Regions from separate parts of the Caldifermentibacillus hisashii genome, predicted to be linked through region 1. Evidence: riboswitches for the same ligand, from Rfam matches in the RefSeq annotation. Region 1 holds a riboswitch; each other region holds the start of a gene.
The links. Region 1 has a riboswitch for S-adenosylmethionine ahead of NSQ14_RS08325 (bifunctional homocysteine S-methyltransferase/methylenetetrahydrofolate reductase). Riboswitches for the same ligand answer to the same signal wherever they lie in the genome.

Region 2: it holds a riboswitch for S-adenosylmethionine, as region 1 does, so the genes downstream of both, NSQ14_RS09795 (hypothetical protein) here and NSQ14_RS08325 (bifunctional homocysteine S-methyltransferase/methylenetetrahydrofolate reductase) in region 1, are expected to answer to the same signal.
Region 3: it holds a riboswitch for S-adenosylmethionine, as region 1 does, so the genes downstream of both, NSQ14_RS16430 (methionine ABC transporter ATP-binding protein) here and NSQ14_RS08325 (bifunctional homocysteine S-methyltransferase/methylenetetrahydrofolate reductase) in region 1, are expected to answer to the same signal.
Region 4: it holds a riboswitch for S-adenosylmethionine, as region 1 does, so the genes downstream of both, metK (methionine adenosyltransferase) here and NSQ14_RS08325 (bifunctional homocysteine S-methyltransferase/methylenetetrahydrofolate reductase) in region 1, are expected to answer to the same signal.

The regions. Positions count from the first base shown of each region.
Region 1 is NZ_CP155467.1:1,747,869-1,755,773, forward strand. It holds gene NSQ14_RS08305 (ArsR/SmtB family transcription factor) at 1-291, shown strand, start outside; gene NSQ14_RS08310 (cation diffusion facilitator family transporter) at 452-1,396, shown strand; gene NSQ14_RS08315 (hypothetical protein) at 1,493-1,621, opposite strand; gene NSQ14_RS08320 (FMN-dependent NADH-azoreductase) at 1,680-2,300, opposite strand; SAM riboswitch class I at 2,604-2,716, shown strand; gene NSQ14_RS08325 (bifunctional homocysteine S-methyltransferase/methylenetetrahydrofolate reductase) at 2,778-4,637, shown strand; gene metH (methionine synthase) at 4,630-7,905, shown strand, end outside.
Region 2 is NZ_CP155467.1:2,079,480-2,087,384, reverse strand. It holds gene queF (preQ(1) synthase) at 1-183, shown strand, start outside; gene queC (7-cyano-7-deazaguanine synthase QueC) at 276-950, shown strand; gene NSQ14_RS09810 (VUT family protein) at 1,153-1,701, shown strand; gene NSQ14_RS09805 (hypothetical protein) at 1,811-2,101, shown strand; gene NSQ14_RS09800 (gamma carbonic anhydrase family protein) at 2,223-2,750, opposite strand; SAM riboswitch class I at 3,061-3,184, shown strand; gene NSQ14_RS09795 (hypothetical protein) at 3,276-3,620, shown strand; gene NSQ14_RS09790 (aminotransferase class I/II-fold pyridoxal phosphate-dependent enzyme) at 3,617-5,119, shown strand; gene speE (polyamine aminopropyltransferase) at 5,128-5,787, shown strand; gene speB (agmatinase) at 5,971-6,831, shown strand; gene NSQ14_RS09775 (YitT family protein) at 7,243-7,905, opposite strand, start outside.
Region 3 is NZ_CP155467.1:3,391,746-3,399,650, forward strand. It holds gene nhaC (Na+/H+ antiporter NhaC) at 1-855, shown strand, start outside; gene NSQ14_RS16420 (MetQ/NlpA family ABC transporter substrate-binding protein) at 1,143-1,982, opposite strand; gene NSQ14_RS16425 (methionine ABC transporter permease) at 2,047-2,721, opposite strand; gene NSQ14_RS16430 (methionine ABC transporter ATP-binding protein) at 2,711-3,724, opposite strand; SAM riboswitch class I at 3,861-3,967, opposite strand; gene NSQ14_RS16435 (carbon-nitrogen family hydrolase) at 4,098-4,874, opposite strand; gene NSQ14_RS16440 (pyridoxal phosphate-dependent aminotransferase) at 5,058-6,230, shown strand; gene NSQ14_RS16445 (lipoate--protein ligase family protein) at 6,492-7,286, shown strand; gene lipA (lipoyl synthase) at 7,270-7,905, shown strand, end outside.
Region 4 is NZ_CP155467.1:2,868,997-2,876,901, forward strand. It holds gene NSQ14_RS13910 (gamma carbonic anhydrase family protein) at 1-144, shown strand, start outside; gene hmpA (NO-inducible flavohemoprotein) at 189-1,391, opposite strand; gene NSQ14_RS13920 (Rrf2 family transcriptional regulator) at 1,829-2,275, shown strand; gene metK (methionine adenosyltransferase) at 2,478-3,674, opposite strand; SAM riboswitch class I at 4,006-4,110, opposite strand; gene pckA (phosphoenolpyruvate carboxykinase (ATP)) at 4,353-5,933, shown strand; gene NSQ14_RS13935 (PH domain-containing protein) at 6,297-6,668, opposite strand; gene NSQ14_RS13940 (DUF2584 family protein) at 6,831-7,073, opposite strand; gene NSQ14_RS13945 (ABC transporter substrate-binding protein) at 7,342-7,905, shown strand, end outside.

The DNA.
Region 1 (7,905 bases):
AAAGATTTAGACGAGGAAACATTATTTGTCGTTTCACAGACCTTTAAAGCATTGAGCGATCCGACACGAATCCGGATTCTAAATTTGCTTTTCGAAAAGGAATACGCGGTAAATGAAATTGCTAAAACCTTAGGATTACGACAATCGACCGTATCCCATCAATTACGTTTTTTAAAAAATTTACGGCTTGTGAAGTACCGTCGAGAGAAAACGACTTTATATTATTCCTATGACGATAACCATGTCATGGATTTATTAAAACAAGCCATTGAACATGCACGCCATGAATAAAATGTCTTATGTCCACATAGATTCGTCGGTGACCATTTTTTCTAATTAAGATAGGATAATAAGGACGGAGGAAAAATTTTTTTCACTGGAACATTCCTATATGAACATGGATAAATATATTGGAAGTAAAAAAATATGCTTCATACGTAGGGGGATTAAAATGTCAAACCATCATGGCCATAGCCATTCCCATACAGGAAATAAAAAAGCCTTATTGATAAGTTTTTTGATCATAACAGGATATATGATTGTTGAAGCAATTGGCGGGTTATTAACGAACAGCTTAGCACTTCTTTCCGATGCCGGTCATATGTTAAGTGATTCAATTTCATTGGGGATTGGATTATTAGCATTTACTTTTGGGGAAAAAGTTGCAAATTATAGTAAAACATACGGATATAAACGATTGGAAATATTGGCGGCCTTTTTTAATGGTCTAACGCTTATTGTGATTGCTGCGTTTATCATTTATGAGGCAATTGGCAGATTTTCCAACCCGCCGGAAATTGCGTCAACAGGTATGTTTGTAATCGGGATTATTGGTTTATTTGTCAATATTCTTGTTGCTTGGATTATGATGCGCCAAGGTGATACGCATGAAAATTTAAATTTGCATGCAGCCTTTTTGCATGTAATAAGCGATATGTTAGGTTCGATAGGAGCAATTGTTGCGGCCATTCTCATTATGCTATTTGGTTGGGGTTGGGCCGATCCGGTTGCCAGTCTTATTGTTGCCGTCTTAGTTTTGAACAGTGGTTGGCGGGTTACCATGGATTCTCTTCATATCTTAATGGAGGGGACACCGCAAAATATTGATATTGATGACATTGTAAACACAATGATAAACATACCCGGAGTAATCAGTGTTCATGATTTGCATGTATGGAGCATTACGAGCGGAAGCAATGCCCTATCCTGCCATGCTGTTGTTGACGGGGATTTATCGATCACTGATTGTCAAAAGATTTTACGGAACATTGAACATGAATTGGCTCATAAAGGGATTCAACATGTCACCGTTCAAATGGAGAACAGTGAAAATCCCCATGAAAATTCAGTTATGTGTAGGACCCAATATGAAGTTCACCTTCACCATCAACATTAAAAAAGCAATTGGAAAACAATAAAACGCCATCGTAGGCGTTTTATTTGTGGCATCAGTGGGATAAAAAACCCCACCGATGGAAGTTTCACTTTACTGTTATTTCTTCTTAGTTGTTTTTAACAATTTTTCCTCTTTACTGTTACCGCCGTAATCGGGCAATTGTCCGGCATGGGTTTCGTGATATTTTGATCCGGAGTCATTATGATTGTGATCGTCCTTTACCAAAAGACTCACCTCCATCTATCTTTGTTGTTCATCCTAAATAAAGAATAAACAGTCATTCCTAAAAAGCTTTTGCCAATTGTTGGGCTTTTTCGACTGCTTTTTCTACAATTTCATCGGCTTTTTCCGGGTTATGGTCCATCCCTTCAACAAATAGTTGATGAAAGTCGGTCACACCTAAAAAGGTAAAAATGGTTTTCACATATTGGCTGGCCGGGTCTGAACCATTATATACTCCTCCGTTTGCTTGAATATGTAGGACTTTTTTTCCTTTCACAATACCGACCGATCCGGTTTCCGTATACTTAAATGTTTTCCCGGCCACGGTAATACAGTCAATCCAAGCTTTTAATCGTGTCGGTATACTTAAGTTCCACAACGGGTTCGCAATAATAATTTTATCTTGTTGCAGAAATTCTTCCGTATATGAATTGAACATATTTACCTTCTGCTGTTGGGAATCAGATAACGAATCAAAAGGTTTTCCTTGATTCAAATCATTCCATGCATTAAGCAGGTCTCGGTCAATCTCAGGGACGTTTACATGATATAAATTTATATCTTTAATCTTATGATCCGGGTGCATCTCTTTATAAGCGTTAAGGAAGGCATCGGTTACTTTCATAGACCGAGATACTTCTTGATTTAGCGGGTGTGCCCTGACAATTAAAACATTTACCATTATTTTTTCTCCTCTCGAAACCATTCTATCTTTTTCACTTGATATTAGTAGTATAAGCACAATGTTCATTTTTATCAAAAGTTTTTGCAACGAAATAATGGGTGAAAATTAGGAATATTATTGAGAAAAATTTGGTTTGAACTATTTGCCCGGTTTCTAACCGACTTTGACTGAACAAGATTGGAATAGACGAATGGCCAAAAAAAGACAAAAATATTTTATGAAGTTTTCATTTTTTTATTGATTATTTTATCAAAATTCGTTAAAGTAAGAGTAATTTATATTAAAAAAATAAATGGATGATTCTTATCAAGAGAAGTGGAGGGACTGGCCCGATGAAGCTTCAGCAACCGGATACCCATGGGTACCACGGTGCTAAATCCAACGTGCTTTCTTTTCAGCACGAAAGATAAGAAGAAGATTAGATAAAAAAAGTCTTCTTCTTTGGAAGGCTTTTTTCTATTGGGGGGGAACACAATGGGATTAATACAAGATCTTGAAAAGCAAATTTTGATAGCGGACGGCGCTATGGGAACACTGTTGTATTCATATGGGATTGATCGTTGTTTTGAAGAACTAAATGTATCAAATCCGCAAGAAATTGAACGGATTCATCGGGAGTATATTGAAGCGGGAGCCAAGATCATTCAAACCAATACATATGGAGCAAATCGGATCAAACTTGCCCGATACGGATTGGAAAACGAAGTACAAGAAATTAACGCAAAAGCAGTTGAAATCGCAAAAAAAGCGGTAAAGACAAGCGGTAAGCCGGTTTATGTTCTCGGTACAATCGGTGGGATCCGGACTTTCCAAAAAGCAATTTTTTCAACAAATGATATTTTACAATGCTTCGAGGAACAATTGGACATATTACTGGAAGAACAAGTTGACGGAATCTTATTAGAAACCTATTATGATTTAGATGAAATAAAAGCGGTTCTCGAAGTAGCAAGAAAGAAAACAGATTTACCGATAATGGCAAATGTTTCTTTACATGAAAAGGGTGTATTGCAAAACGGGACTCCTTTGGCGGAAGGTTTCAACCAACTTATTGATCTTGGCGCAAATATCGTTGGACTGAATTGTCGGCTTGGACCATACCATATGATTCAATCATTTGAGGAGATCCCTATACCAAATGGTGCATTTTTATCTGCTTATCCAAATGGAAGTTTGCCAAGAATGGAAGATGGACGATTAGTATATGAGTCGGATGAACAATACTTTTATGAAGCAACGATTCAATTCGTAAAAGAAGGGGTCCGTTTATTGGGAGGATGTTGCGGCACAAGACCCGAACATATTAGAGCAATGGCTGAGGCGGTGAAAAATCTTTCTCCGGTCACTGAGAAAAAAGTTATTAAAGAAAAACCAATCATTCAATTAACACAAATTCAACAAGTTCATGAACCGTCTCTGGTTGATATCGTAAAAAGTAGAAGATCCGTTATTGTTGAATTTGATCCGCCTAAAACATTGCCGATGAGTCAATTTTTATCAGGGGTTAGCGCGTTAAAAAACGCAAAGATTGACGCAATTACACTTGCGGATAATTCTTTGGCATCACCGCGGATTAGTAATGTTGCTTGTGCTCAAATTGTGAAGAATCGTTATCATCTCCGCCCGATTGTTCATTTAACTTGCCGGGACCGGAATTTAATCGGTATTCAATCACATATAATGGGATTACATGCGTTAGGTATCCATGACATTTTAGCATTAACCGGTGATCCGACAAAAATTGGTGATTTTCCCGGAGCTTCATCGGTTTTTGATTTGACTTCATTTGACTTAATTCGGTTAATTAAGCAATTTAATGAAGGTTTATCCTATTCCGGAACATCTTTAGGAGAAAAAACAAATTTCACAGTAGCGGCTGCTTTTAACCCTCATGTAAAAATTATTGAAAAATCAGTTGCTAGATTAGAAAAGAAAATTCACTCCGGTGCCGATTATTTTATTACACAACCGGTTTATTCCGAAGAGTTGATTATTAATATCTATGACGCAACGAAACATTTAGATGTTCCGATTTATATCGGGATTATGCCGTTAACGAGCACTCGCAATGCGGAATTCATTCATAATGAAGTACCCGGAATTAAACTGCCTGATTCCGTTCGTGAACAAATGAAAAAGGTAGGAAATGATAAAGAACAAGGGAAGCGGGAAGGGATTGCGATTGCGAAACATTTGATTGATGTCGCCTTTGATCTCTTTCACGGCATTTATCTGATTACCCCGTTTTTAAATTATCAAATGTCTGTTGAACTCATCAATTACATTCATGAAAAAGAACAGATGAAAGTAGAAAGGGAGATTACCAGTGTATAAGTTGAACAGACAGTTGGAAAAAAAGATTCTCATCCTGGATGGAGCAATGGGAACAATGATTCAGCAAAAAGAACTTTCCATAGAGGACTTCGGGGGAGAGGAATACGATGGCTGTAATGAGTACTTGAATATAACGGCTCCGCTCGTGATAAAAAGTATTCATGAAGCTTATTTAGAAGCGGGTGCGGATATAATCGAAACAAATACATTCGGCGGAACCCCGCTTGTTCTTGATGAGTACGGGCTTGGTCATTTAAGTTTTGAAATTAATAAAATAGGTGCGGAATTGGCTGTACAGGCGGCAAAAAAATATTCTACAGAACAATGGCCCCGCTTTGTAGCGGGTTCAATGGGTCCGACAACAAAAACGTTATCCGTGACCGGTGGTGCCACCTTTTATCAATTAGTGGAAAATTACCAAGTTCAAGCAGAAGGTTTATTGGCCGGTGGTGTTGACTTTTTACTGCTGGAAACGAGTCAAGATATGTTAAATGTGAAAGCAGCCTTCTTGGGCATACAGGAAGCGGCAAAAAAAATGGGCATTCAAGTTCCGCTTATGCTGTCCGGAACGATCGAACCAATGGGGACAACATTAGCCGGGCAGGATATTGAAGCTTTTTATATATCAAGTGAACATATCAAACCATTTGCTGTGGGACTCAACTGTGCAACCGGACCCGAATTTATGACGGATCATATCCGGACTTTAGCTGATATGGCCGAAATTGCCGTGAGCTGTTATCCGAATGCCGGACTTCCGGATGAAGAAGGACATTACCATGAAACGCCGCTGTCACTCGCGCAAAAAATAAAAGATTTTGCTGAAAAAGGATGGTTAAATATTGCCGGCGGTTGTTGCGGAACGACACCGGACCACATTCGTGAATTGGCTAAAGTACTTTCAAACATTCAACCGAGACCGTTAGGCGAAAAACGGCATGAACATCGTGTTTCCGGTATCGAACCGTTAAGATATGATGAAACGATGCGACCGCTATTTGTTGGTGAGCGGACGAATGTGATCGGATCAAGGAAATTTAAACGTTTGATTTCAGAGGGGAAATATGAAGAAGCGGCTGAAATCGCCCGCAATCAAGTGAAAAACGGAGCCCATGTCATTGATGTTTGTCTTGCTGATCCGGATCGGGATGAGCTTCATGATATGGAAAAGTTTATCAAAGAAGTTGTCAAGAAAGTTAAGGTTCCTTTAGTTATTGATTCAACCGATTGGCAGGTTACAAAACGGGCACTGGAATATATCCAAGGGAAGTCGATTATTAACTCGATAAATTTAGAAGATGGCATGAAACGATTTCATGAAATAATTCCGCTCATGAAACAATTTGGTGCGGCCGTTGTTGTTGTTGGTACCATTGATGAGAGTGGAATGGCTTTAACGAGGGAGCAAAAATTAGCTGTCGCAAAACGTTCATATGATATTTTGGTAAATGAATACGGCATTTCACCTACTGATATTATTTTCGACCCGCTCGTTTTTCCGGTTGGTACCGGTGATGAACAATATATCGGTTCTGCCAAAGAAACAGTAGAAGGAATCCGGTTGATAAAAGAAACATTCCCCGATTGTTTAACCATACTTGGTATCAGTAATGTTTCATTTGGACTCCCGGCGGCCGGTAGAGAAGTACTGAATGCAGTTTTTTTATATCACTGTACACAAGCAGGGTTAGATTATGCAATTGTGAATACAGAAAAATTAGAACGGTATGCCTCGATTCCCGAAGAAGAACGGATTTTGGCAGAAAAATTATTATTTGAAACAAATGATATAACCCTTGCTGAATTTACCAATTTTTATCGTGATAAAAAGAAAGAAGAAAAACAACCGGATGTTCATTTATCTTTGGAAGAACGGCTGGCGCAATATGTTGTGGAAGGGACAAAACAAGGATTAATCGATGATTTAAAATTAGCGTTAGAAAAATATAAAAATCCACTGGATATCATCAATGGACCTTTGATGCAAGGAATGGATACTGTTGGCAAGTTATTCAACGATAATCAGCTGATTGTTGCGGAAGTCCTCCAAAGTGCGGAAGTAATGAAAGCTTCTGTTGCTTTTCTTGAACCTTACATGGAAAAGCAGGAGACAAACGGGAAGGGGAAAGTGTTGCTGGCAACGGTCAAAGGGGATGTTCATGATATTGGAAAAAACTTAGTTGACATTATCTTATCGAATAACGGATTCCGAGTGATCGATTTAGGAATAAAAGTAGCACCGCAAACATTAATCGAAGCAGTAAAAAAAGAAAAACCGGATATCATTGGATTGTCCGGGTTGCTGGTAAAATCGGCACAACAAATGGTGTTAACTGCCCAAGATTTGCAAGGCCAAGACATCTCTGTTCCCATTCTTGTCGGTGGTGCCGCTTTAACACGAAAATTCACTGAAAATAAAATTGCACCGGAATATCATGGACCGGTTCTCTATGCAAAAGATGCAATGGATGGATTAGCCTTGGCCAATCGTTTAATGGAGGAGCCGGAAACGTTCTCTTCTGACAATGCGGAAAAGAAAGAGGCGAACTCATTTTCCAAAGTTGCTGAAACAGAGGAAAAGAAACAAGTAAACAAGTCTGATGTATCGAAACCGATTGTTTTTCAACCGGTTGATTGTCACGAACATATATTGACAAATATAGAACTGGATCAAATTATTCCTTATGTGAATATGCAAATGTTGATTGGACATCATTTTGGACTAAAAGGAAATATTAACAAAATGCTGGCTGAAAATCACGCAAAGGCAGTGGAAATAAAAGCAGTGATCGATGAATTGTTCGAATTAGGAAAAATGGAAAATTGGTTCCGACCGTCTGCAATTTACCGATTTTTTCCTGCTTATCGTGAAGGAAATTCTATCCATATTCTGGATGCAGAAACGAAAAAAACAATCATCGAAACTTTCAACTTTCCACGACAAGAAAAGCCGCCATATTTATGTATTGCTGATTATGTGAGTGAACAGACGGAGGATATTCCTCATGACTATATAGCCTTGTTTGCTGTAACAGCCGGGGAAAATATTCGCAAGTTGTCTATTCAGTTTAAGGAAAAGTGTGAATTTTTTAAAAGTCATGCAATTCAGGCCATGGCGTTGGAACTGGCGGAAGGGTTAGCAGAACGAACTCACCAATTAATTCGCGATCGTTGGGGATTTCCGGATCCGCTCGATTTTTCAATGAAAGATCGTTTTCAGGCAAAATATCAAGGTCAACGGTTTTCATTCGGTTATCCGGCATGTCCA
Region 2 (7,905 bases), 330 kb from region 1:
GATGATCTAATTCAGTTGCTTGACCCGAAATATATTGAGGTTTGGGGAAAATTTACGCCAAGGGGTGGTATTTCAATTGACCCGTATTGCAATTATGGTCGTCCGGGTACGAAATATGAAGAAATGGCATATTACCGGTTGATGAATCATGATTTATATCCGGAAAAAGTGGATAATCGGTAGTTATGAGAAGGGTTCGGATATATGAGACGATTTTTTGATAAATATAGGTTTGAGATCTTTTAAAAACTATTTAATAAATGGATGTGTCAGCGATGCTAAAAGATGAAAAAGCTGTTGTTGTATTTAGTGGGGGGCAAGATAGCACCACCTGTCTATTTTGGGCTCTCAATACGTTTCAAAATGTAGAAGCGGTAACCTTTGATTATAATCAGCGTCATAAAAAAGAAATCGAGTGTGCCAAATCTATTGCCGAAGAATTAAAGGTTAAGCACCATATTCTCGATATGAACTTATTAAATCAGCTGTCTCCGAGTGCTTTAACGAGAATGGACATCGACGTAAAAGCCGGAAAGAGTGGGGAGTTGCCATCGTCTTTTGTTCCCGGTAGAAATTTGATTTTCCTGTCAATGGCTGCAATTTTGGCTCAGCAAATCGGTGCGAAACATTTAGTCACCGGTGTTTGTGAAACGGATTTTAGCGGTTACCCGGATTGCCGCGATGTGTTTGTGAAGTCGTTGAATGTAACCATTAATTTGGCCATGGGGCAAGAATTTGTCATCCACACACCATTAATGTGGTTGGATAAAGCTGCCACTTGGAAAATGGCTGATGATTTAAATGTTCTTAAATTAATTAAGGAGAGAACATTAACTTGTTATGAGGGAATAATTGGTGATGGTTGTGGAAAATGTCCGGCTTGTCAATTACGTCGTCAAGGTTATGAAAAATATATGCAGATGAAGGCGAATGTTTCAACGGCTATTTAAAACGAAAGTTGTTGTGGAAATCACAACTGATTATTCCTAAAACCGGATTTTACGAACTTACATACCATAGAAATTCGTTGGCCTAGAAAGGTTGCAAGTCATCAGCGAAATTCCTGAGAAATTCTCGCTTTCATGCGTTGTAGTTTTTTATTTAGCCAGTTTATGAAAGATTACCAGTAAATAATGAGGAGTTATGATGTTAATGAGAGTCATTTTGTATTTAATGTTTATTGTGTTGGCGAATGTTATTACAGCCAGATTTCAACCGGTTCAAATAGGAATGTTTCATATTCCGTGGGGTACTTTTTTAATCGGAGCTACATTTATTTTCCGTGACTTAGTTCAAAATAAATATGGCAAGGGAAAAACGTATCTGTTAATACTTATTGCCCTGATATTGTCTGCCGTTTCATCTTATCTCTTAGGTGACACCTTATGGATTGTGATGGCTTCAGCTTTATCATTTCTTATCGCCGAGTCGACGGATACCGAAATTTATTCGCGCTTAAAATTACCGATGAGTTGGCGGGTGTTATACAGCGGGCTTGTTGGTGGATTATTCGATTCAGTTGTTTTTATCATAATTGGTTTAAGTCCGCTTGGTGCCGGCTTTATTCCTTGGGAAGCAGTACCGGCAGCGATTATTGGTCAAGTGATTGTAAAAACGATCATGCAAGGCTGTGGGGCAATTTTGCTTTCTCTTATGGTAAAAAATTCCCGTTTCCGAGCATTGATTTTATCCCATTCTTAACGGCGAGTCATAAAATCCACCAGATTTCCATCAAATTTTGAATCCTTTCCATGAATAGATCGTATAATACAAATAATACTGTTCTGGCAGTGAGAGGAGATTAAATGTTATGGTTTCTACAATATTAAAATTGATTACGGGTGGCTTGGAAGCTTTTTGGGGAATACCGATTTTAGGGGGAGCCATTATTTTTAGTATGGCTTGGGCACCGCTCGGAATCATGTTTGTTTTGCATATCATTACGCTCATATTTTCAATAATGGAAAAAAGATCTTTTCATGGAAGTGTGTTAGGGATTATTACATCCTGTTTAGGTTGGATTCCATTTCTCGGAATGGCCCTTCACATTATTACAGCAATTCTCTTATTAATAGACGGATTTCGATCAAGTTTTAAATAGAAACGACCTATAGGGGCAGTCCCGGAAAGTTTTTTATAAACGGATGCCCCTATTTGAAGTGAATACAAGTACATTTTTATTAATCCCGTTAACAGTACGTATCTTTAGCAACCGTTCTTTCTTATTTATTTTTTAATTGGGAAAGAATATCAATGTACTCCTTCCCTTTTTGTACGTAAACTTCAATTGAACCTTGAATTAACATGAAATCATGATCTGACAATTCACGGGCAACTTTTCCGGGAGAGCCGACCACCAGCGAGCGGGGAGGGATTTTTTTTTCGCCGGTTATCAGTGTATTCGCACCGATAATACATTGTTCACCGATTTCAGCATCATCTAAAATAGTAGACCCCATACCTACAATTGTGTTTCTTCCAATCTTACAGCCATGTAAAATTACATTATGTCCTACTGTTACACCGTCTTTAATGATGGTCGGATGATCTTCATAAAGATGGATGGTTACATTATCTTGAATACTGCATTTTTCTCCGATAATGATGGGCCCTTCATCACCGCGTAAAACGGCATTAAACCATACGGAACTTTCCTTTCCTATTGTTACATCACCAATTAAATATGCCCCCGGAGCAATAAAAACACTATCGTGAACATTTGGTGTTTTTCCTTTATAAGGAATTAACATAGTTTTGCCTCCATTATATGAAAGATTTGTATATTACTATTTTATCAATAATTTGATAAATTCCAAGTTCCTATTTAAGGTTTGCACCCAAAAAGGTTATTTGAAAATATTTTACAAAATATTTAATAAATATATCTATGAGGATAAAAAATATTGTGCCATTCGTATATGATTTATAGAAATGTTTACTTTCTTGGAGTTTATGGTAAACCTATAAACGTGCAAAAAAATTTTATTAAGACATTTCCAAAATAAATTGACATGTCTTTTTAAATCCTTTATTATTATTCCAGCATAAATAAAAGTTTCTCTCTTATTAATAGCCGTTGAGACGAGGGGTCTAAGATACGGTGGCAAACCAGTTTGGTTCACAGAACTAAATATTGGGTGCCCAACCTGAGCACAAAATGAGTACATTTTGTGAGCAATAAGAGGATAAGCAGCTGATATTAATCGAAGCTTTCCTTGCCTTTGGAGAGCTTTTTTTATGCCTAAACAAAAAAATTGTGTTAGGAGTGGTTAATATTGGCAGAGAAATTTTTATTCATATCGGAATCTGCAATAGAAGGATATCAGAATCAAATACCTGATGCAGGGCGGGATTCAACTTTCCTTCAAAAACCGTTTATTAAAGCAGCTTGTGAAGTGTTTTCACCAACAAGTACAACTCATGCGAGCAGGGAAAATATGACAACAGCTGTCCAAAATACTGTACAAATTACCTGCGCTGCATTCATTGATACAGGAAACACAAATGAACTTTGCGGAATCGTAGAGGGAACTTGTAAGGTACATGAGCAAATTTCTAATAGGGCAATGGAGTTCGACAAGGTGCTTACTACACTTAATGATAGTGGTGGCTGCCGATGATGAACAAACTACTGGAATTTGAACAACCGTTGATAAAAGCAGCGCCTAAATTAGATCACAATCAATTGCCCTTATTTCAAACACTAGTTCAATATGCCAGAAGAGATGTTACACCATTTGATGTCCCGGGTCACAAAATGGGGGCACAAATGAATCCGTTACGAATGGTTCTCGGGGATATGACAATGCGGATGGACGTCAACTCAATGAAAGAACTTGATCTGTTAAGCCATCCCCAATCGGTAATCAAAGAAGCCCAGGAATTAGCGGCTGATGCATTTGGAGCCGATCATGCTTATTTTTTAGTTAACGGTACGACAATTGGTATTATTGCCATGATTTTAGCAGCAGTAAAACCGGGTGAAACGCTTCTTGTACCGAGAAATTGTCATAAATCCGTTATGAATGGAATAATTTTGAGCGGGGCAAAACCGATATTTATTCAACCCGAAGTCGACTTGCATTTTGGGATTGCCCACGGTGTGTCTGTTAAAAATGTAAGAAAGGCATTAAATGAAAATCCGGAAACGAAAGCAATCCTTGTCACATATCCAACCTATTTTGGTGTAATGAATGAATTGGTGGAAATTTGTGAACTCGCCCACGAACGGGGTGTAACAGTTCTTGTCGACAGTGCTCATGGTGCTCACTTGGCTTTTATGCCTGATGACTATATCGATCCTCTTACAGCCGGAGCTGATGCAGTTACCGTTAGCATGCATAAAACAGGGGGTTCCTTAACCCAAAGTTCATTACTATTATTAAAAGGGAACCGAATTGCTCCGGAACGTATGCAAAAAATAGTGAATATGTTACAAACAACAAGTGCGAACTATTTGTTAATGAGTTCTTTGGATGTGGCACGAAGAGAGATGGTTCTGTTTGGAAAAAAGCGGTATAGGGAATTAAAACCGATTGTAATGGATGCTGTTCTGTCCATTGAAGCAAATTCGAACTATGAAGTATTAAAAGAAGCCTACGTGGAGAAATATTTCCAACAATCATATGATTGGACAAAACTTGTTATCCGTGTAAATGGAATTGGTTTTACCGGCTTTGATGTCTACACAATTTTAAAAGAAGAATACGGCATTCAAATGGAATTGGCTGAAGGATATGTCATTATGGCTGTGATTAGCTCGTTCGACACGAAAGAATCCATCGACAAACTAGTTTTTGCCTTGAAGGATATTGAGAAAAAGTATGGAAAACATGCAACGATCATTTCTACTCACGTCACAACAAGTGAAGTAAATAAATTAGTTCTTGTTCCGCGCGATGCTTTTTATGCTGAGCAAGAATCTATACCGATTGATCAAGCTGTTGGACGGATAAGTGCGGATACATTGATGATTTATCCGCCGGGTATTCCTCTTGTTATACCGGGAGAATTAATTTCCAACGAGGTGCTCAATCAATATCATTATTACTGTCAAACAATCGGGAGTGTATTAACTGAAGCAAAAGAGGCAAACCATATTAAAGTTGTGAAGGAATGATGTCATAAATGAATTGGTACACGGAATCGTGGAGCGATGAATGCAAATTTTCCATTGCTTACGATGAGAAAATTTATAGTGAAAAAACACCTTTCCAACAAATTGATTTTTATAAGGGTAAGGAGTTTGGCACATTTTTCACTTTAGATGGTTTGATGATGGTAAATGAAAAAGATGAATTTATTTACCACGAGATGATTGTTCACCCCGCATTCGCCACAAACCCAAATATAAAACGAGTTCTAATCATCGGTGGCGGTGATGGCGGTACGGCTCGTGAAGTTTTACGGTACAAATCGGTTGAAGAAGTGGTCATGGTTGAAATTGATGAACGTGTTTTTCGACTGTGTCAAAAGTATTTACCTGTTACTGCCGGCGGGATCGAGGAAGAGCCGCGAATGACCTTGAAATTCGAGGATGGTTTGGCTTATGTGAAAAAAGCACCCGATGCGTCGTTTGATTTAATTCTTGTTGATTCCACTGATCCGATTTCTGTAGGAGAAGGTCTTTTTACAATCGAATTTTATCAAGAATGTTATCGAGTATTAAGAAATGATGGAATCTTAATTAATCAGCATGAGTCACCATATTTTACTGAATATGCAGAAAATATGAAAAGGGCACACAAAAAGATTAAACATATTTTTCCTATTACGCATGTTTATTAGTACCATATGCCGACATATCCTTCCGGTCACTGGTTATTCGGCTTTGCTTCAAAGGTGTACGATCCGTTGCTAGATTTACACACGGAAGATTGGAAAAAATTTAAGATTCAAACAAAATATTACAATACCGAACTCCACCGCGGGCGTTTTGTTTGCCGAATTACGTAAGGGAGGCACTAGTAGATGGGGAATAAAAATATGAATATAAGTACTTTTATCGGTTGTGATAAATCTTATGAAGAAGCAAGCCTTGTTTTGTTCGGGGTACCTTTTGACGGAACAACGAGTTTCCGTCCGGGTACCCGTTTTGCAATGCAGGCAATTCGTACGGATTCATATGGTTTGGAAACTTATTCACCATATTTGGATCGGGATTTGGAGAATATAGCTGCTTTTGACGGTGGGGACTTAGACTTGCCATTTGGAAATACCGAAAAGGTAATGGATATTATTTTTGAATATAGCCGGGGCGTTTTAACTGATGGGAAGAAATTTCTAATGGTAGGGGGAGAACACCTTGTTAGTCTTTCTTCAATTAAAGCAGCATATGAAAAATATTCGGACTTACATTTGATCCATATTGATGCGCATACCGATCTACGTGAACATTATTTAGGTGAAAAACTGTCCCACGCTTCAGTCATTCGCAATTGTCATGGGTTTCTCGGTGACGGTCGGATTTTCCAATTCGGGATTCGCTCCGGTTTAAAAGAAGAATTTGAATGGGCAAAAGAACATACATATTTGGAAAAATTTTCTCTTGAAACATTTGCGGAAAAGATGGACGAATTAGCTAATGTGCCTGTTTATATTACGATTGATCTTGATGTTCTTGATCCGGGCATTTTTCCCGGCACTGGAACACCGGAACCGGGTGGAATTTCATATCGTGATTTATTAGATGCAATTGGGCATATGCAAAAATTGAACCAAATTGTTGCGGCAGACGTGGTTGAGTTATCACCACCATATGACCCTTCAGGCGCATCAACTGCAGTGGCATGTAAAACCGTTCGGGAAATGTTATTGACATTAGGGAAATAAATACGTGGGAGGTTCTTCATTCCTTACTAATGGTTAGTTGAACGGGCTGTTTATCCCACCTTTTTAAATGAAGTATCTTGATATGGGGGCTTGTCTCGCCGTTATGGTGGGAAAAAAGAATGTTAAAGACATAACATGTTGACGTTGGCTAATATGTTATGTCTTTTATTCTGTTTTTGGTTCAGATATTTTTTCGGCTTACTCAAAATGGGCCATCTATGAAAGACGTATTTTTTTACGTTTAAAATGCAAAAATGTCCGGCAAATATACGAATTCGCTTATTGCGGGACATTTTATATTTTTTCGGTGAACTAGAGAGGCTTCAGTAGCATTACCTCGCAAGCGATAATATTTTTTCGCTGACTATGACTCTGCTCTCGCCTAGAGGTTCGACAGTTGCCGAGTTTTCTTTACCAAATCTGATGAAACCGACCAATTACGTTTTGCGTTGAAATAATGCTGACAAATGATTTTGGATCTGCTGATTTCACAATTTGTTTTAATTGATGCATTTCACCTTTCATGATAACACAATACAACACTGTTTTGTCCTTTTGGGTATAGCCACCGCTTGCATTCCACATTGTCGTCCCGCGATGAAGTTCTTTTGTAATCGCCTCGTTCACTTCTTTCCCTTTATCTGTAATAATCAATAATGAGATGCGATCAACGTGGTTTAAGATAATATTATAAGTTTTCATGGATGAATAAAACGATATAATGGTGTACAAGGCAATTTCGCTATTAAAAATAAAGCCGGATAAAATAACAATAATTGTATTAATAATTAAGTTTGACTTTCCGACTGTGATATTACGATATTTTGCAATCACCCGTGATAATATATCAAAACCGCCTTCCGAACCGCCGCGACGGAGAACAAGACCACAACCGACCGCATTTAAAACCCCACCGAAAATAGCAGATAGTAAAGGATCATCCGTCCAAATATGTTTAATCGGGACTATTAATAAGAAAAACGAAACTAAACTTGTTGCTAATATTGTATAGAAGCTAAATTTTTTGCCCAGATAAATATATCCTAAGATCAGTAATGGTATATTTAAAAGGAA
Region 3 (7,905 bases), 1.6 Mb from region 1:
CCCGGATTAATTATTGCCCTTATTGTTTACTACATATTAGGAAGAAATATTGGTCAACATGACATGAACGGAACCAATATTGATGAAATTTTAACAGTAATGGATCAAGCTTTCGTCATTTCACCTTGGCTTTTGCTTGTACCCGTTATTATTATTCTCATGGTGGCAAAAAAGGTTCCTGCGTTGCCAGCCTTATTAACGGGTGCCTTTTTAGGTTGGTTTTGCCAAGTTTTTGTTCAAGGAGATCAGGTTTCCAATGCAATAATAGCCCTGACAGACGGCTATAGCATTGAAACCGGAAATAAGTTGGTGGATGAATTGTTCAATCGCGGCGGAATTGAAGATATGATGTACACCGTGTCATTAACGATTGTGGCAATGTCATTCGCAGGAATCATGGAGTCTACAGGTATGCTGGAGGTTATTTTAAATAAAATCATGAAGGTTGCTAAATCGGCTAAAAGTTTAATTCCTATAACAGAATTCTCATCTTTTTTCACCAATGTGGTTTGTGCCGAACAATATATCTCTATCCTATTACCGGGAAGGATGTTTCCTGCCGCCTTTAAAAAATATCATTTAAAATCGAAAAATTTGTCAAGAGCTTTGGAAGATGCAGGGACCCTAACATCCCCGCTCGTTCCTTGGAATACATGCGGCGTGTTTATTGCATCAACGTTAATGGTTAACCCGTTTGATTATATTCCATATGCGGTGCTGAACTACACAGTACCAATTATTGGCATTATTTTTGCCATAATTGGCTATAAAGTGGAGTATGTTGACCCTCATTCCGTGCAAAATACCGTGTTAACAAGCGACCAAAGCATAACCAGAAGCAAGGAGTTGCATTAGCAATCAGGTTTTACTGGAACAACTGTAGTGTCAGATGGCGGAAGATTTTGTTAAGGTCAACTGTGTTACATTAGCAACCAGGTTTTTGCTTGAACAACTGTAGGCATCATCTGCATAATTCATAAAGAAAAGGGACGTTTAGCCGTTCCCTCACACAAAACAACATATGGTAGCTAATCGACCTTGGAATGGTTCTTTTTATCAACCTTTAACATCATTGTCCCGGTTTTTATAATTGTTCATGGAAAAGGGGCAGCTTAATTCGCCCCCTTTCATTCGATAACGGTTTATTTTTCCATCCAAGTCGGTTTTCCAAAGCCTTTAAACTCTGAATCGATAACTTTTTCAAAATCATCCGATTGAACAACTTCAATGATATCTTTGGCGAATTGACTATTTTCATTTTCAGCTTTGACTGCAACGACATTTCGATATTTATCATCCATATTTTCTAATGTAAGTGCGTCTAATAAATTCATCCCTGCTGCAATCGCAAAATTCCCTGGAACTGTTGATAAATCTGCACTTTCAACAGCACGAGGGAGTTGTCCTGCTTCAAGCGGTTGGAATACCAGATTTTTTGGATTGCTGGTAACGTCCTTTTCAGAGACAGTTAATGGATCCGCATCTTTACTAATTTCTAGTAAGCCCGCATCCCGGAGTGTATTAAATGCTCTGGCCGCATTTGTCGGATCATTCGGAATCGCAACAGTCGCTTTGTTTTTTACTTCATCAATAGAATGAAATACGTTTGAATAAACGCCCATCGGTGCTGTTGGAACTGTGATTAAGGCAGATAAGTCCATATTGTTTTCCTTTTCAAAGTTTTCCAGATAGATCGTGTGTTGGAATAGATTAGCATCAATACTTCCTTGATTCAAGGCGATATTTGGTTGAATGTAATCACTGAATTCAACAAGTTCCACCTTATATCCTTTTTCTTCCAATTCGGGTTTAATTGCTTTTTTCACCATGTCTGCATATGGACCGGCTGTTGCACCGATTTTTATTTCTTTCTTTTCTGCATGTTCCTTACTTCCTGATGATTCTTTGCTCCCACTGTTTCCGCAAGCAGCAAGTAAGAAGATTGAAGATAAAACAATTAGAATCGATTTTATTTTTTTCATTTTATTTCCTCCATCATATTTTTTATATAACTGCAAGATTATTAAGCAGCATGTTACCTTAGTCTTATTTGTTTTTATTAACAGCTCTTGCCAACAAATCCCCGATCACTTGAATGATTTGGACAAGTATAATGAGGATAATAACGGTTGTGAACATGATGGTGTCGTCGTAACGGTAATAACCAAAGCGGATTGCCAAGTCACCGATTCCGCCGCCTCCAACTGTACCGGCCATAGCCGAAGTTCCGACCAGACTAATAATTGTAATCGTTACACTGGAAATGATTCCGGATTTTGCTTCCGGTAAAAGAACATCCTTAATAATCATCCAAGGGGTTCCACCGGCTGCAATGGCTGCTTCAATCACCCCGTAATCAATTTCCCGCAACGCACTTTCCACAAGCCGGGCAAAAAACGGAATGGCCGCAACCGACAAAGAGACACTTGCTGCTGTAGGTCCAATCGTTGTCCCTACAAGGAAAATGGTTAACGGGATTAAGGCAACTAGTAATATAATAAATGGGATCGAACGGATGACGTTCACAATAAATCCGATTACTAAGTTAATTACCCGGTTTTGCCAAAATAAACCTTTGTCCGTTACAAAAAGTAAGAACCCTAATGGCAATCCAATCAACAAGGAGACTAGTAAGGAAATTCCCACCATGTACAATGTTTGTAAAAATGAAGTCTGTATTTCCGGCAGCATTTCAACTAAATGGGCAACATCAAATTCCATTGTTCAGCACCTCCACTTCCGCGTTTCGATGTTCAATATAGTGAATCGCTTTATTTATTTCTTCTTGATCGCCGGTAAGTTCCATAATAAAAATTCCCAGTGGCCGTTCCTGGATGTATTCAATGGAACCATGTAGAAAATTTCCGTTAATTTGAAACTTCTTTAATGTTTCCGATACCACCCCTTCACCGGCAACCTCACCCCTAAACAGCAACTTCACTAAGGTTCCTTTCACCAATCGTAAAGTTGCTTTCGGTAAATCAAAGGATACGACACTTTGAATAAATTCCTTCGTCAGCTGTTCTTTCGGGGAAGCAAAAATATCATACACATTCCCCTGTTCTACGATTCTACCATTCTCCATAATTGCCATACGATGACAGATTTCTTTGACGACATCCATTTCATGAGTAATGATGATGATGGTAATGTTTAACTCTTTATTAATTTTTTTAAGCAAATTTAAAATTGATTTTGTTGTCGTTGGATCCAATGCCGATGTTGCTTCATCACATAGCAGGACTTTTGGATTATTCGCTAAAGCTCTGGCAATTCCGACCCGCTGTTTTTGCCCGCCGCTAAGTTGCCCGGGATAAACATCTTTTTTGTCCGCTAGACCGACCATGTCGAGCAGCTCAGCCACCCGTTTCTCAATTTTGTTTTTCGGTGTTTTCGATGCTTTTAATGCAAAAGCAATATTTTCTGCCACTGTTTTTTGACTCACCAAGTTAAAGTGTTGGAAAATCATTCCAATTTTTAAACGTGCTTGACGTAACCTTTTGCTATCCAGCTTGGTTAAATCCACCCCATCAACCGTAATTTTTCCGGAAGTCGGTCGTTCCAGTAAATTGATACAACGCAATAATGAACTTTTTCCCGCTCCCGAATAGCCCACGATACCAAATATTTCTTCATCGTGAATAGTGATAGAAACATTATCGACTGCTTTTACTTCACGATCTTTTGAAAAATATGTTTTTGTTAAATTCTTTATATCAATCATGGTTACCCCTCTCTCATGTCCATGAAAATCCTACTATATGAATCTCCGGCAATGTGTTCACCATTACGCACAAAATGCCACCAACAAAAAATGCCCCTCTCATCTGAAAGGAGCATTGACATCTATTGATCTCAAACTCTTATCTCTCAGATGGCGAACCAATCTGCAGGAGTTAGCACCTTCCCTTTTCAGGGGGTTGCTGTGACTTCATAGGGCCTGTCCCTCAGTCACTCGTGATAAGATAAATGTTTTCCGTATATAATTTTTATAAATTTTATTTTAATGATTGTTACTAAGTCTGTCAATATTATAATCAAAATTAATTTTCCAAAAGATTGGTTTTTAGGACCGGAACTATGACAATAGTAATTTTTTAATATAATTCCGGCCGGCGTGCATGAAAAATCGGAATGGTGTTTCGAACACGATCAACCTCGTCTAGCGGGATATCTGCATAAAAGATGCCTTCTCCTTCTTCACCGCTTAAATACACTTCTCCCCACGGTGAAATAATCATCGAATGCCCATTGTATTCATTATCCGGGTCATTTCCTACCCGATTGACTGCAACTACGAAACATTGATTTTCAATTGCACGGGCCTGCAACAAGATTTCCCAATGATCCATCCGTTGTTTCGGCCATTCAGCCGGGATAAACATTATTTTCGCTCCATCAAGCACATGTGCCCGAATCCATTCTGGGAAACGTAAATCAAAACAAATGACACCACCACATTCCACATGATCCAGCTTAAAAATATTTTTCGCTTGCCCGGGCTGCATATAAACAGGTTCATCCATTAACGGAAATAAATGGGCTTTATCATATTCTACGACAATGTCCCCATTCCTATTTGCCACATACATCGTGTTGAAGAACCCTTGAGCTTTTTTTGTTGCAACAGAACCGCCGACAATATGCATAGCGTGTTGTTTTGCAAGTCGGCTAAGCATATTTTTTGTCTGCTCTCCATTTTTATCTGCCAACGTTTCGAGTCCTTTCAAGGCATATCCCGTATTCCACATTTCCGGGAAAACAATCACATCGGCATCTTGCTTGGCCGCTTGTGAAATAAAACTTTCTACTTGCAAAAAATTTTTTTCCGGTTCACCAAAAGCAATATCCATCTGTACAATTGCCATTTTCATTATCATCACCCACTAGACATATATATTTTTAGATTATAAAATTAGTGTTAAAATTGCAAACATATTCAATTATTCATTGGATGGATAATGCTAACGATTTTCATGTATAACACCAATTTTGTTCGTTTTTTTAAAATAAACTTTATTATGTAAACCAATTTTCCATACAAAAGGTGAGATAAAATGGACTACTCAGAAAAGCTAAAGAGTTTACCGACCCAATTCTTTGCAAACTTGGTCGGAAAGGTGAATAAAGCCATTGAGGATGGTCGTGATGTCATTAACCTCGGCCAAGGGAATCCGGATCAACCGACACCGAAACATATCGTTCAAGCATTACAAAAAGCGGTTGAAGATCCAAATACGCACAAATATTCACCATTCCGCGGACTTCTCGAATTAAAGGAAGCGGTGTGTGATTTTTACAAAAAAGAATACGATGTAGATGTGGATCCGGTGCGTGAAGTGGCCATTCTTTTTGGCGCAAAAGCGGGTTTGGTCGAGCTTCCCATGTGCTTACTTAACCCGGGCGACCTCATGCTTTTACCGGACCCGGGCTATCCTGATTATTTATCGGGAGTTGTGTTGGCAGGCGTAGAATATGAGCTATTTCCATTGAAGGCGGAAAATCACTTTTTACCGGATTATAATGCCATTTCCAGTGATGTATTGGATGCGGCAAAACTGCTCTACTTAAATTACCCGAACAATCCGACCGGAGCTGTTGCGAATCTTGACTTTTTCAATCAAACTGTGAAATTGGCAAAAAAACATGAGATAACGGTCATGCATGATTTCGCTTATGGTGCCATTGGGTTCGACGGAAAAAAACCGGTTAGTTTCTTGCAAGCGGATGGCGCAAAGGATATTGGTGTGGAAATGTATACTTTGTCCAAAACTTATAATATGGCCGGCTGGCGCGTCGGATTCGCAGTTGGTAACCCGACCATTATCGAAGCAATAAACTTGATTCAGGATCATCTTTATGTCAGCCTTTTTCCCGCAGTGCAAAAAGCAGCCATTGCCGCATTAAGCGGGGATCAAACATGTGTAAAAGAGTTAGTTGCTCGCTATGAATCTAGGCGCAATGCTTTTGTTGATGCATGCAAACAAATCGGCTGGGATGTTACTGCCCCAAAAGGGTCTTTTTTCGCATGGCTTCCGGTACCGGATGGGTTTACCAGTCAATCGTTTGCTGATTATTTGTTGGATGCAGCTGATGTGGCGGTTGCACCCGGTAATGGTTTTGGCAAGTACGGAGAGGGGTTCATCCGGGTCGGTTTATTAATGGATGAATCCCGATTATTTGAAGCTGTACAGCGGATTGGGAATCTTGGCGTTTTTAAAAATAAATGATCGGCGAAAACATAATGCAATCCACCTATTGCAAGTGCTAATTGGAAAAACACTTGATTGTCGTTCTAAAATTCAAAGATTCCATAAACGATTCATAATTGGTGATTAATTATATACATTTTAAATAAATTATACTAAAATAATAGGGAATACTAAAATTTGGGATTAAATGGATATTTGTGACATTCCCGATTGGAGGAATCTTTATTGCAAACCGAGTGGGCCTTTATTGACACCGGTCATCTAAGTGCGGCTGTCAATATGGCGTTTGACGAATGTTTGTTGAATTGGTACAGTCAAGGGAACATTCCACCGACACTCAGATTTTACGGGTGGAATAAACCGACTTTGTCCATTGGTTATTTTCAGCGGGCAAAAACTATAAATTTTGATGCGGTAAAAAAATATGACTGTGAATTTGTCCGGCGTTTAACCGGTGGAAGTGCAGTGCTTCACGATGATGAATTAACGTATAGTCTTGTGATTTCTGAACGTGATCCGGGTATCCCGAAATCGGTCACGAAGGCGTATTATGTTTTATCCCAAGGCATTTTGGAAGGATATAGGAATTTAGGAGTTCCGGCAGAATTTGCGATTCCCAAACGAGAAATTGACCAAGAACGTTCGGCTATCTGTTTTGAAAAACCATCTTTTTATGAAATGGTTGTTGATGGAAAGAAAATCTGCGGAAATGCACAAACGAGGAAGAGCGGTGTTCTTATGCAGCATGGGTCTTTACCAATGAGTCTTGATACCGATATGCTTTTTGATTTGTTTGCTTTTTCCTCGGATGAGATGCGGAAAAGACGGAAGGAAAAGTTTGCCGCTAAAGCTACCTCTATCAAAGATGTTATAAATAAAACTTTGACATATGAGACGATGGTGGCAGCTTTCAAAAAAGGTTTTGAGACCGGACTCGGAATTCACCTTTCTCCGTTGACATTAACGGATGACCAGTGGGAGGAAATTCAGAAGTTAGCTCAGAGCAAATATGCGACAGATTTGTGGAATTATTATACGACCAAGGAGCGTGAAACCATTGGCACAGGAAACTGAATACATACGGAAACCGGAATGGCTGAAAATCAAATTGAATACGACGCAATCTTACGGTAATATTAAAAATTTGGTTAAAGGCAATCGATTAAATACGGTTTGTGAAGAAGCCAGATGCCCGAATATTTATGAATGCTGGAGTGAACGAGGCACAGCTACATTCATGATTTTAGGAAATGTTTGTACGCGCGGCTGTCGTTTTTGTGCAGTCGCTACCGGCCGACCGACAGAACTGGATTTGGCGGAACCTGAGCGAGTAGCTGATTCGGTGAGCGTCATGGGATTAAAGCATGTCGTTGTCACATCGGTAGCCCGCGATGATTTAAATGACGGCGGTGCAGCTGTGTTTGCGGAAACGGTTCGCGCCATTCGCCGGAAAAGTCCGGGTACAACGATTGAAATTTTGCCATCTGATATGAAAGGCGATTATGAAAGCTTACGAACATTGATGGACAGTAAGCCGGATATTTTTGACCATAATGTGGAAACTGTTCGCCGCTTGACCCCGAGAGTTCGTGCCATTGCCAAATATGACCGCTCCCTTGAATTATTGAAACGGGTAAAAGAAATCAGTCCTGAAACTCCGACAAAATCAAGCATTATGGTCGGACTAGGGGAG
Region 4 (7,905 bases), 1.1 Mb from region 1:
ATCCCGCCACATACAATGGCTTTCGGCAGACCGGCAAAAGTAATCCGGGATTTAACTGACGAAGATTATGAAGAAATGAATCGGATTTACAAAGAATACCGGGAGAAAGGGCAATATTATAAAAATTTAAGAGACAATAACTAAAAAGACCGGATATCTCATTTCCCGGTCTTTTCATCCACTGCAAACTATTGAATAAAATCTACCTTTGGACCAAAGAACTCATAGCGAATATGGTGTTCAGGCAAACCCATCTGATTTAATATTTGAACAACAGCTTTCATAAAGGGTACCGGTCCACATAGATAACAAATAGTATTTTTAGATACAACCTTTTGTAAAAATGAAAGATCGATATAGCCGATATGATCACAGTCGGTCTCCTCAAGATTTTTTTGTTCTAAAACTGTATAAACTTTTGCCTTGTTTAGTTTTTTCGCAAGCTCCTTAACATAATCACCGAACGCTTGCACATTTTCGTTTTTGGCAGCTTGGATAAATGTGATTTCACGTTCGCTATTATCCTTAACCAATGTCTCAAACATACTTAATAACGGCGTAATTCCGACTCCACCGCTAATGAATGCGACAGGTTCAGTTTCTTCCGTATTTAATACAAAATCTCCAGCCGGTGCACTGATTTCTAGTTGATCCCCGACATGTACATGATCATGTAAATAATTCGATACCACACCCAACGGTTCACATTCATTTTCCCGTTTTACAGAAATGCGGAAATAATCATTCCCGGGTGCACATGATAAACTATAATGGCGATTATGTTTGAATTTTTCATCGGGTATGCTTAGGCGAACTGTTATGTATTGCCCGGGTAAGTAAGTTGGAATAGATGCGCCATCCGTTGGTTTTAAATAAAAAGATGTAATTACTTCACTTTCTTTAATTTTATCAATAACTGTAAATGCTTTAAAGTCAGTCCAACCGCCTTTTTGTAAGCTGGCTTCCCGATACATTTCCCCTTCAACTTGAATAAATACATTGGCAATTTCCTCATACGCTTCTGCCCACGCTTGCAAAATTTCATCTGTTGCTGCTTCACCCAATACCTCTTTAATTGCGGCCAATAAGTTTTCACCAACAATCGGATAATGTTCCGGTCTAATGCTTAAAGCCCGATGTTTATGGGCAATTTGTTTTACTGCCGGTAAAATTATCTCTAATTCATCAATATGTTTTCCTGCAGCAATGACTGTGTTGGCTAAAGCAGTCGGTTGAGTTCCTCTTCGTTGGTTCACATGGTTAAAATAATTTAACAGTTCAGGATGATTTTGAAACATTCTTTTGTAAAATGTGCTTGTAATCGTTGTGCCATATTCCTCTAATACAGGTACGGTTGATTTTACAATTTTGACTGTCTTTTCAGATAACACTATTACCATCTCCTTTAACATGTAAATTAAATACATCTTTAATCTAAAATAATTCTCTCTTTAAAGCAATATTTAAAATACATCTTTTAAAAAACGTTCACAATTAATAAACTGGTACTTTAATCGGTGGAAGAATTGATTGTCAGTTGAACTAATCAGATGTATGTGGGTACCCCCTCTCCTACCTATTTTCCTCGTTGACTATAATTTTTTGGGGCCTAACCTTGCTGTTATCTGTGGGATTTTCTCCATTCCCCACTCATGGTCAGTTTTGAACCAAACGGACGTATGCGAACAGTTCATCCTCTACCTTCTTTATAAACTCGAAAATATTGAGATAGGAATCTTCCTGCCCGTTAAAATAATAAATGTAGTATAATTGAGATAGCCGTAGTGATAATAATCTATCCATGCAAAATCTATGATTGGTGATGATAATGAAACTGACTTCTTATACAGATTTTTCTTTACGAACATTGATCTATTTAGCTTCACTTGAAACAGATAGACTTTGCAATATTCAGGAAATTTCAGATGCCTATGGTATTTCAAAAAATCATTTAATGAAAGTGGTTCATCACTTAGGAAAGCTTGGAATTATTGAAACCGTACGGGGAAGAAACGGGGGTTTTCGTTTGGCCCTTCCACCCGGCGACATCAATATCGGTAAACTTGTCCGGCAAACAGAAGATGGTTTTTATTTAGTTGATTGTTTTAATCCCGACACCCCGAATGCTTGTGTCATTACTCCGGTTTGCGGACTTTCTCATATATTAAGAGAAGCTTTACAGGCGTATCTTCATGTTTTGGATAAGTATACACTGGCCGATATTGTAAAGTCGCCCGAGGCCTATCAGGAATTACTATTTAAAGAAATACAATGAGTAGCAAACCATAGTTATACAAATCTGAAATCAATTTCTAAAATCTCTTTATTAGGATTTAACTTCTCCCATGGACTTTATAACTCAAGAAAGGGGCTGTCCAGAAAGTCATTTTTTCGACTTTTGGATGCCCCTTTCTTGTTTAAAAAACTTGATAAATCAATATTTTAAATGATTCGATATTAGAAGTTCTCCACAATAATTATCCCATTGCTGCTTTTTTCAATAACTCAGCTTTATCTGTTCGTTCCCACGGCAAGTTTATATCCGTCCGACCAAAATGTCCGTATGCCGCTGTTTGTTTATAAATCGGTCTGCGTAAATCAAGCATTTTGATAATTCCGGCCGGTCTTAAGTCAAAATGTTTACGGACTAGATCAACTAAAACTGCTTCATCAACTTGCCCCGTCCCGAATGTATCAATAGAAATTGAAACCGGTTGGGCAACCCCAATCGCATAAGCAAGCTGTACTTCACATTTATCGGCAAGTCCGGCTGCAACAATATTTTTCGCCACATATCGGGCAGCATAAGAAGCGGAACGATCCACTTTCGTCGGGTCTTTTCCGGAGAACGCACCGCCACCATGATGAGCATAACCCCCATATGTATCGACAATGATTTTTCTCCCCGTTAACCCGGCATCACCTTGTGGTCCACCGACAACAAAACGGCCAGTCGGATTAATAAAAAATTTCGTTTTATCATCAATAAACTCGTTTGGAACAACCTTTTTAATAACGAATTCATGAATATCCTTTTTTATCTGATCCAAATTTACTTCTGGGTGGTGTTGTGTTGAAATAACAATTGTATCGATTCGAACCGGTTTGCCATTTTCATCATATTCTACAGTTACTTGAGTTTTCCCGTCCGGACGCAAATATGGAATAATTTCTTCTTTTCTAACTTCAGCAAGCCTCCGTGCCAGCCGATGCGCTAATGATATCGGAAGCGGCATCAACTCACTCGTTTCATTGCAGGCAAAACCAAACATCAACCCTTGGTCTCCGGCACCGATTGCTTCGATTTCATCATCAGTCATCAAGCCTTCGCGCGCTTCCAAAGCTTGGTTAACGCCCATCGCAATATCCGGTGATTGTTCATCGATGGCTGTCAATACGCCACAGGTCTCTGCATCAAACCCATATTTTGCCCGCGTATAACCAATTTCCCGAACCGTATCCCGTACTATTTTTGGAATATCAACATAAGAAGTTGTGGAAATTTCTCCAAATACAAGCACTAACCCGGTTGTAATGGATGTTTCCGCAGCAACACGGGCATTCGGATCTTCGCTTAAAATCGCATCCAGAATCGCATCTGATATTTGATCGCAAATTTTATCCGGATGTCCTTCCGTTACCGACTCTGAAGTAAATAGATGTCGTGTCCCCATAATTTTCCTCCTTAAAATCGCGCTGGCATTCATTTTATAAAAGTAAAAGCCAGCTTTTTATTTGAAACGGATACAAGCCAATGCCCAGGATCAACATCGGAACGTTTTTAAAACATCTGCTTTATTATATTAATAAGCATTCCCCATTCAAATTGGAGATATAATTATACAAAAATCTAAAGAAAACTCGGTGACTGCCGAGCCATTAGGCGAAAGCAGAGCCGTAATTGCACTTATGCGTTAGGAAAGTAGAAATTGAAAAATTTCTACTTTCCTATTAGCAAAAAAAAACACCTTCCCATGAGGAAAGGTTGCGCACGTCTTCCTTTCACTCTTATCGTTCAAGGAATCACCTTGCATCGGTTAGCACCTTACTTGCAATAAGTAGGTTGCCGGGTTTCCTCGGGCCTGTCCCTCCACCATCTCGGGATAAGAGTATCCGTTATAGATAAATCATACATGATATGAGAAATATGTCAATTGTTTTAAACAGAGATTAAAAAAGTTTTTTAGAAAACCAATTCAATTCCGTTATCTAAATTAGAAAAATGAGCTTAAAAATGAATGGAAAATGGGGCAATTTTTTTCTTTGAATAGTATAGACTAATAAAATATATATGTTATACTATTTTTCGAAGGGTATGAGAAAATAACAAAGGGGAAGGTTTACTAATGAAAATGGTAAGTACGGTAAACAGTCTGTATGAATTAGTAAATGGAAATAATATTTTAGTACAATTATCCGTTCCACAGTTAATGGAAAAAATTATTAACAATAAAGAAGGCTTACTAACTGACAAAGGTGCAATCAGTGTAACAACCGGGAAGTATACGGGGAGATCACCGAAAGATAAATATATTGTTCAAGAAAACTCTGTGCTGAATAAAATCGATTGGGGCAGTGTCAACCAACCAATCTCAAAAAAAGTATTTAACAGATTGTATCATAAAGTTTTGCATTATTTAAAACACAAGAAAGAACTGTACGTGTTTAAAGGATTTGCCGGCGAAGACAAATTATATCAACTGCCAATCCAGGTGATAACCGAATATGCATGGCATAATTTATTTGCCCATCAGTTGTTTATCCGCCCAACCGAAGAAGAATTGAAAAATCACCAAAGTCAATTTACAGTTATTTTTGCACCGGATTTCAAAGCTGATCCGGTCATTGATGGCGTTAGATCGGAAACATTTATTATTATTTCTTTTGAAGAGAAGGTTGTTCTGATTGGTGGAACAGAATATGCCGGTGAAATGAAAAAATCAATTTTTACAATTATGAACTATTTGCTTCCCGAGCAAGATATTTTCTCTATGCATTGCTCTGCCAATGTCGGGGATGACGGGGATGTTGCACTGTTCTTTGGCTTATCCGGTACCGGTAAAACAACGCTATCAACAGATAAAAACCGGCGTTTAATCGGGGATGATGAACATGGCTGGTCGAATCACGGCGTGTTTAATATTGAAGGCGGATGCTATGCGAAGTGCATTCATCTATCCCGAGAAAAAGAACCGCAAATCTATGATGCGATTAAATTCGGGGCCGTTTTAGAAAATGTTGTAGTAAACGAGAATACAAGAATACCGGATTTTGATAATGGTAGTTTAACGGAGAATACACGGGCCGCTTACCCGATTGATGCGATCGATAATATTGTTCAACCAAGTGTAGCCGGTCACCCGTCAACGATTATTTTCTTAACGGCCGATGCATTCGGCGTACTTCCACCGATTTCAAAATTGACAAAAGAACAAGCCATGTATCATTTCTTGAGCGGGTATACAAGCAAACTTGCCGGGACAGAACGTGGGGTGACTGAACCGGAAGCGACCTTTTCCACCTGCTACGGTGCACCGTTCTTACCTTTACCGGCCAAGCGTTATGCGGAAATGCTCGGCAAAAAAATTGATGAGCATAAGGTGCAAGTATTTTTAGTCAATACCGGTTGGACAGGCGGCGTTTACGGTGTAGGCAACCGTATGAAGCTTGCTTACACTAGGGCAATGGTGCAAGCTGCGATTGAAGGAAAATTGAAACATGTGGAGACCGTCAAGGATGAAATTTTTGGACTTCATATCCCGGTTCATGTTCCCGGTGTTCCGGATGAGGTGCTTTTACCGAATAAAACATGGAAAGATGAATTGGCCTATAAAGGAAAAGCAAAAGAATTAGCAGGGAAGTTCCGGGAAAACTTTAAGAAATTTACCGATATTGATGCGGAAATTGAGAAACTTGGAGGACCAATTGCGTAATAACTGATAGAAAAAACAAGGACCGGATATGGTCAGCAATCCACCATTCACGTTTACAGGGCTGTCCTAAAAGTACAACTTTCTAAATTTTATTGTTAAAAGAATAGATTCGGTTTATTTTCGTTTCAGTGGCGGACGCTTTCCGCGGGCACGGCCTCAGCCGCTTCGTCGCTCGTTACCTCGATCCTGCAGGGTCTTCGGCTCGTGCTGTTCCCGCAGGAGTCGCCGCCACCTTCACTTCAATCAAACTATTCAAATTAAATTAATTTTTGACTTTCTATACAGCCCTGTTCTTTTAATTGCTCCCAACATGGAATATCATTTGTCATTCTTTTTGCCAAAGTCCATTTTCTTTCAGTCTAGTCATAGTAAAACCGCTTCGGCAATGAGCTTGTCGAGTTTACGGATATCGACTCCTTTTTTTACATTCACTTTAATATGGCCGGCTCTTGTCCATAATTCTACTTCGGCATTAACATCCAAAAAAGTGCCTGCATTTTCAGTCGACCACATATTGATTGATGAATAAGGAAGCGAGTATATTTCAACCTTTTTCCCGGTTATTCCTTGAGCATCTCTGACAATTAATCTTTTGTTTGTAAAAATGGCACTGTCGCGAAATGTTTTATAAGCAGCAACAGCAACTTCCCCTTCCACCAAGATGTCTTGAACGTCATTTGGAATCGGACATTCGGAAATCAGCGTCCATTCCAAAATTGCTTGTGTTTCAGCCATAAATAATACCCTCCTTTTATTCTTTCATTCTAATTAGGATTGCACATCGACTTCTGGAATTTTCCATTTAAAAAAAGCATACCATGAAAAGTGTGGCCCAACATATTGTATTTTGAGCGTAAGTTTTTAGAAAAACCAGCTTTTTTTGTGTTTACTTGTGCCTTAATTAATTGTTTTTAATGCTGTCAACCTGTATATGATCGTTGTTTTTCCTTCAGACCATTCCAGCTTGTTAATTACACCTGAGCCGACAATTTCATCATCTTCCATTCTTTTCACTATTAAAGATGTATCCAATGGAAAAAGATGATATCCTTCTTTGACAATTTGAAAATAGTTTTCTTTTAAACGTGTTTCTTTTCCTGTAATGACAATTACCGACTCCAATTGAACCGGCATACCCATAAAAAAACCTCCTTATTTTTGTTAGTTTTCCTTTATATAAAAAATGTGTAATCAAAGTTTGAAGACAATCCGGTACATCTCAATTATATCATTTGTCATATTAAATATACGCCTTATCTGACAAGAATCCCTGCAATGATGTGGAATGCTAATGTAAAAGTCGTAACTTTTCACATGCTCGTCCCTTTAAAAAATAGGCATTCACACATTTTTTTCAACTTCATACAATAATGTAACAAATTGACTCAATCATTTTGGAGGAATGAGTATGAATAAGTTGATGAAGAGAGGTTTGATCCTTCTTGTAACAGTAGTTGCTGCAATTGGATTAACGGCCTGTAAACAGGAAGATAAACATTTACAAAAAATTCGTATTGCCGAAGTTACCCGCTCCGTTTTCTATGCGCCACAATATGTAGCCATTGAAAAAGGTTTTTTTAAAGAAGAAGGGCTCGATATTGAACTAACAACTGTTCCGGGCGGTGATAAAACGATGACTGCCCTGATTTCTAACGGAGCGGATATTGCTTTAGTTGGAGCAGAAACAAGTATTTATGTAAACAGCCAAGGAACTGAAGATGCAATCATTAATTTTGCCCAACTGACACAAACAGATGGAACTTTTCTTGTTTCGCGGGAACCAATTGACAATTTTACTTGGGATATGTTAAATGGTTCAACATTCCTCGGACAACGAAAAGGCGGGATGCCACAAATGGTCGGAGAATTTGTCTTAAAAAAACATGATATTGACCCGAAAAACGATCTTGAACTCATTCAAAACATCGATTTTGCCAATATATCTTCCTCCTTTGCTTCCGGTACAGGTGAC